DNA from 2 places in the Simiduia sp. 21SJ11W-1 genome. Region 1 is predicted to be linked to the other one. Evidence: predicted binding sites of a transcription regulator. Region 1 holds the regulator's gene; the other holds the start of a gene.
The links. The regulator LexA, encoded in region 1, represses DNA repair genes until DNA is damaged. The targets are predictions, from matches to a motif close to ACTGTNTNTANANACAGT.
Positions count from the first base shown of each region.

Region 2: a site for LexA is predicted at 1,284-1,301, ahead of recN (DNA repair protein RecN). Genes of this name have one in related genera too.

Region 1 covers NZ_CP090959.1:1,727,632-1,730,927, forward strand. The annotation lists gene L1F30_RS07570 (hypothetical protein) at 286-738, opposite strand; gene lexA (transcriptional repressor LexA) at 761-1,363, opposite strand; gene L1F30_RS07580 (TIGR00730 family Rossman fold protein) at 1,511-2,173, shown strand; gene L1F30_RS07585 (DUF6763 family protein) at 2,215-2,529, opposite strand; gene L1F30_RS07590 (TetR/AcrR family transcriptional regulator) at 2,672-3,296, shown strand, end outside.
Region 2 covers NZ_CP090959.1:2,928,225-2,931,520, reverse strand. The annotation lists gene recN (DNA repair protein RecN) at 1-1,262, opposite strand, end outside; gene grpE (nucleotide exchange factor GrpE) at 1,412-1,996, shown strand; gene dnaK (molecular chaperone DnaK) at 2,165-3,296, shown strand, end outside.

The DNA of each region.
Region 1 (3,296 bases):
GGCAGGTTAGTGCATGTGCCTGTTTTATACGCCCATGGCTCGCGTTAGTGTCAAACTTAGCCTGTGGTTTATGTGCAAGTAGGCTAAGTATGGCGTGGGCGTCAATAGTGATGCCTTAGGGCAGTTTCTAGTCAAACATATACAAACATATACAAACATAAGCAAACATAAACCAAAGATAAGCCAAAGGCTTAATGGGTACTTCAGCCGTGTGCTTTTAAAGGTATTAAGCGGCCTAGCTCTTGTTTACAAAGCGTAGCTTTGCATGCTTAACAGCTATTGCCGCTAGCCGCCAAAATTACCGAACTCATGCCCTCGTTGGCTGACCAAAATGAGCCGGCTGTTACCTTCATGGGCTGCGCGTTCCAGCTCTTTTAGTACATCTTTTGGTTGTGGGGGTAGCTCTGCAACTACCGTGTGGCTTGTGCCATTGCTAAGCGCCTCCCAGGTCATCCACAACACATCGTTATGGCTGCTGGCCTGGATCACCCGCAATGTTTGAGCGTTTACGCCTTGTGATTTTAAGGTGTGCTGTTGCGAGCTGCGAACGCTTATGAGTGTGAGCCATTGGCGCTGGTTGTTGTTGCCCAGAAAGCAAATCATGGGTAGCAGCATCGACTGCTGATCACCTTTGGGGATTACAAGCTCGGTAATGCGGCTTGTGGGTGTGCAGGTTTTGGGCTCTTGCGCAGCAAGGGCTGCGCGCGCTGAATTATTGTTCTGGAGTGCAATGGCCATAACCGAATACCTTTTAAGTGGCTTAGTTGCGGCGTAAAACGCCAACACTTAACCCTTCAATAGCAAAATTTTGCGACTTTAAATCAACTTCAATAACCGAGAACTCGGGGTTTTCCGGGTGCAATTTAAGTTGCGCACTGCCGCGGCGGTGTTCAAGCCGCTTTACGGTAACTTCATCTTCAATGCGGGCAACCACAATGTCACCGGTGCGCGCTTCTGTGGTGCGGTGTACTGCCAGTAAATCGCCATCGAGAATGCCGATGTCTTTCATGCTCATGCCGTTTACGCGCAGCAGGTAATCTGCTGCAGGGCTAAAAAAGCTCTGCGGGATTTCACAGTACTCTTCGATATTTTCTTCCGCCAATATGGGGTTGCCTGCCGCAACGCGCCCAATGAGTGGAATGCCTGTTTCAGATTCCGGCAACCGAATACCACGCGAGGCGCCGGCCACCATCTCAATGGCGCCTTTGCGGGCCAGCGCTTTCAGGTGTTCTTCAGCGGCATTCGCAGAGCGAAATCCCAACTCCTGTGCAATTTCAGCGCGGGTAGGTGGGTAGCCGGTTTCATCAATGCAGCGTTTGATGAGATCCAGAATTTCTTGTTGCCTGGCGGTGAGCTTGATCATTGGGTCTCCAGGGAGCGGGCGCTCTGTTTTTTTATACAGTAGCTGTGATTATATACAGTAAAATATATTCGGCAAGCACTTAGGCATCATAGCTATACTGAAAAGGGAGCTCTGGCTTCTAATTCTTTGAAGTAAAAGGAGTTTTTTATGTTTGATGCAAAAATGCCCGAGGCCTGGCGGGTGCTACGGATTCAGTCTGAGCTGGTTGATGGTATAGAGCAGCTTATTAAAGTGCGTGGCGCAGTGACAGTGTTCGGCAGCGCGCGCACCCGGCAATCTCACCCGCATTACGCCGATGCAGAGCTGTTGGGTAAGCTCTTGGCGGAGGCTGGTATTCCTGTGATTACCGGTGGTGGCCCGGGAGTTATGGAGGCGGCTAACAAGGGTGCCCAAGAGGCGGGCGGGGAGTCTATCGGGTTGAATATCACCTTGCCCATGGAGCAGGCGCCCAATCCTTTTCAGACTATCAGCCTGACATTTCGTTATTTCTTTGTACGCAAGTTCATGTTTGTGAAGCATGCCGTTGGCTTTGTGATTATGCCCGGCGGTTTCGGCACGCTCGATGAGCTGTATGAGGCGTTAACGCTGGTGCAGACTGGTAAGGTGTCGCCGTTTCCCATTGTGTTGGTTAACCGCAACTACTGGCAGGGGCTGCTGGATTGGATGCAGTCGACCATGGCGGGGCAGGGGTATATCAGTGCAGCTGATTTACAGCTGATTCAATTAGTGGATACCGCTCAAGAGGCGGCTGACATTATCAAGGCCCACGCGGCCTCTGCAATGGGCGTGCAACAAGCGCCCGTTGTATAGGTTAAAGGCAGCTGTTGCGTTTGGTTGGCTGCAGGCGGCCGCTAGTCGTCGGCCTCGGTGCCGGTAAAGGGTTGTGCCTCTAACTTTTCAATGTCCAGCGGCTCGATTGGGTGCTCGCCATCTATGCCGCATTGGCTTTTTAAGCCAGGCCCGGTTTCATAGGCTGATGTTGGGTCTTCTGGCGGGGCAGCGGCTGCGAGCGTGAGTTCTGGCCAAAGCTCGGCATCTATTTCATCTAGCGAGCCATCGGCGTATTGGATTTCAATAGTGGCGTGATCGGGATCCAGGGCAACAACTTCAAAATACTGGTTGGTTTCGCGGTTGTTGTACCACTGCCCGGTGTGTGGTGTGAGCATGATTTATGGCCTCCCATTGCGTAGTCGCGCGGTGCCTTGCGGCCACCTTGACACCCAGTTCATGTAAACGTATGTTCGATATTGAAAGGCGCCCTCAATCTTATGCGCTAACCATAATATAAGCCCTGCCAGAGAAGTTCGCATGTCCCAGCCTGATACCGTAGCCCGCATTCTGGATGCCGCAGAAGCCTTATTTGCCGAGCGTGGCTTTGCCGAAACCTCCTTGCGCACCATTACCAGCACGGCAGGGGTCAATCTGGCGGCGGTAAATTATCACTTTGGCTCCAAAAAGGAGCTGATTCAGGCGGTGTTTGCACGTTTTTTAACGCCATTCTGCCAAGAGCTGGATCGTTCGCTGGTGAAGCTCGTGGAGCGCAAGGGCAGTGAAATGCTTACCCCGGTAGACTTGCTCGATTGCCTGTTTTCCACCATATGCGATGGTTCCGAGGAGGGCAGCTTGGCGGCCCAGCGGTTTATGCGCCTGTTGGGGCTGGCCTACGCGCAGTCGCAGGGCCATATTCGGCGGTTTATCATTGCCCGCTACGGTGAACACTACCAGCGCTTTACCGGCCTGTTGCAAAAAGCGGCACCCGAGATAGATCCGGTCACCTTTTACTGGCGCCTGTATTTCATGCTAGGGGCCACCATCTTTACACTTTCAAGTTTCGATTCAATCAGCGCCATTCTCAAAGAGGATTTCGGTCAAGACAGCACGCTGGTAGGCACAACCCAAATGATGGTGCCCGCACTTTCAGGGATGTTTGCTG
Region 2 (3,296 bases), 1.2 Mb from region 1:
TGTGGTTGGCCGGGGTTGGTGCTTACTAACACTTCCAGCTCCTCAAGGCCCGTGGCCGAAGGCGCGCAATCGGTAAAGCTCACCTCAATGGAGGCGTTGGTCATGGCCAGTTGCTGCAACTGGCGGTTCACGGCGCGGCCCAGGCGCATGGCGGCCTGGCGGCGTTGCTGGCCGAGTTCGAGGGCGAGTTTGCGGTAGCCGGCTTCCGCGTTTTGGGTATCTGCCGCCAGTTGATCCAGGTCGATATCGCTACCGGCCAGTTTCGCCAGCTCCATAGCCAGAGACTGGTGCAAATCGCACAGCTCCTGCGGGCTCACCCGGTGTTTTCTGGCAATCTGATAGATGGCGTCCAGCCGCTGCTCCAGCCATTGCAGGCGCTGCGGGTCGGCATCGAAGCTGTCTATGTGGTGGTCGATGGCGCGGCTGGCCTCTTCTATTTGAATCTGTGCGGTAACCAGCAGTTGTTCGGCCTCTTGCAGCTGCTCGCTTTTATCGGGCAGGCTTTTTAGCAGCTGCAACCCCTTGTTTAGCCCTTCCAGCAGGCCTTGCTCATCGTCATTGCAGAGGTTTGCCAGCTGCTGGCTTGCCTCCATCACAGATTCTGCATTGGCCAGCTGGCGGTGCTCGGCTTCCAGGGCGTCCAGCTCTTGGGGTTGCAGTGCCAGCTGGTCGAGTTCTTCAACCTGATAGCGCAACAATTGGGTGCGGGCGGATATTTCGGCATCGTTTTGCTGGCGTTCTTGCAGCTGCGTGGCGAGCGCCTGCCAACTTTGCCAAGCCTGCTTTACGGCCTGGTAGAGGCTGGTGTGGCCACCGTAGAGGTCGATGAGCGCGCGCTGATGGTCTTTCTTCAAGAGCCGCTGGTGGGCGTGTTGGCTGTGGATGTCGATCAACAGCTCGCCGAGGCTGCGCAGCTGGGTAAGGGTGGCAGATTGCCCGTTGATGTAGGCCCGCGAGCGGCCATCAGCGCTCACTGTGCGGCGTAGTATGCACTCACTTTCGGCCTCTAGTTCGTGGGCCTTCAGCCACTTGCAGGCCTTGCTCAGCTGGCTTAAATCAAAGGTGGCGGAAATGTCGGCACGGTCGCAGCCTGCGCGCACCTTATCGGCATCGGCCTTGTCGCCCAGCGCCATGCCCAGTGCATCCAGTAGCAGCGATTTGCCGGCTCCGGTTTCGCCGGTAATGGCGGTGAGGCCTTGGTCTAACTCCAGCTCCAGGTGTTCTACCAGGGTGAAGTTGTGAATGCTGAGGTGTGTGAGCATGGCTGGCTCCTAGGTTCTTTTGCTGTGTATTTATACAGTAAAATTCACTGTATGCAATCCCTTGAGTAAATTTCCCTTGAATGTCTCTGGCGCGGCCCCATATAGGCTGCATTGTTATAAGGCGAGCCCTCGCCATTGAAGACATTGAGATGGAGCAACCCACAGTGACCACCGAGCAAGAAAATCCACAGGTAGAACCCCTAGACGAGGCGCCCGAGGCCCAGGCAGAGGCCAATCCCGAAGGTGCAGAAGCTGCTGAGCCCGCGGGCCTTGAGGCGCGCATTGCCGAGCTTGAGGCCGAATTGCAGCAAGCCAAGGAAAACACCCTGCGCGCAGCAGCCGAGGCGCAGAATATTCGTCGCCGGGCGGAAGCCGATGTGGAGAAAGCCCACAAATTCGGCCAGGAGAAGATTGTGTCTGACATGCTGGTAGTGGCAGACAACCTGGAGCGCGCGCTGGCCTCGGTGGAAGGCGCCGACGAGCAGTTCAAGTCTGTCACCGAAGGCCTGGAGCTCACGCTCAAATCACTCATCGACGGTTTGAAGCGCCACAAGGTGGAGCAAATAGATCCTAAGGGCGAGCCCTTTGATCCCGAGTTCCATCAGGCCATGACCATGGTGCCCAACCCCGAGGTTGAGCCCAACACGGTGATGGATGTGTTCCAGAAGGGGTACACCCTGCATGGTCGCTTGGTGCGCCCGGCCATGGTGGTGGTGGCCAAAGCGCCCGAATAAGGGCGATAAATTGGCGTACAGGGGTTGAAAACCCGCCAAATGCGCCAATATACACAGCAAGTAGCCGATAGCGCCAAGCGCATCGCGAAACCAAGACAAATTGAACAGCGGTGGCTGGCCACCGAAACGCATTAAAGAATTTTACGATTAAGTAATTGGAGAAATTTCATGGGTAAAATCATCGGTATCGACCTGGGTACGACCAACTCTTGTGTGTCTGTACTTGACGGCGAGAAAACGCGCGTGATCGAAAACGCTGAAGGCGATCGCACTACGCCCTCCATCGTGGCCTTTACCGATGACGGTGAGGTACTGGTGGGCCAGAGCGCCAAGCGTCAGGCAGTCACCAACCCCCACAACACCCTGTTCGCGGTGAAGCGCCTGATTGGCCGCAAGTTCACCGACGATGTTGTGCAAAAAGACATCAAAATGGTGCCCTACAAAATTGTGGGTGCAGACAATGGCGATGCCTGGGTAGAAGTGAAAGGCGATCGCAAGGCGCCGCCACAAATTTCTGCCGAAGTGCTGAAGAAAATGAAGAAAACCGCCGAGGATTACCTGGGCGAAACAGTGACCGAGGCGGTAATTACCGTACCGGCCTACTTCAACGATTCCCAGCGTCAGGCCACCAAAGATGCCGGCAAGATCGCAGGCCTTGAAGTTAAGCGCATTATCAACGAGCCAACGGCGGCAGCACTGGCCTACGGCATGGACAAAGTGAAAGGCGATCGCACCATCGCGGTATACGATTTGGGTGGCGGTACCTTTGATATCTCGATCATCGAAATTGCCGATGTAGACGGCGAGCACCAGTTTGAAGTGCTGGCCACTAACGGCGACACCTTCCTGGGCGGTGAAGATTTTGACCTGCGCCTGATCGAGTACTTGGCCGACGAGTTCAAGAAAACCAACGGCATTGATTTGCACAGCGACCCGCTGGCATTGCAGCGCCTGAAAGAAGCCGCAGAAAAGGCCAAGATCGAGCTGTCTTCCAGCCAGCAGACCGAAGTGAACCTGCCGTACATCACCGCAGATGCCACCGGCCCCAAGCACTTGGTTGTGAAGCTTACGCGCTCGAAGCTTGAGTCTTTGGTTGAAGAGCTGGTTAAGCGTTCCATGGAGCCCGTTAAGCAGGCGCTGGCCGATGCCGACCTCTCAGTGGGCGAGATCAACGACGTAATTTTGGTGGGCGGTCAAACCCGTATGCCACTGGTGCAGAAATACGTCACCGATTTCTTCGGCAAAGAGCCACGTAAAGACGTCAACCCCGATGAAGCGGTAGCCATTGGTGCAGCCATTC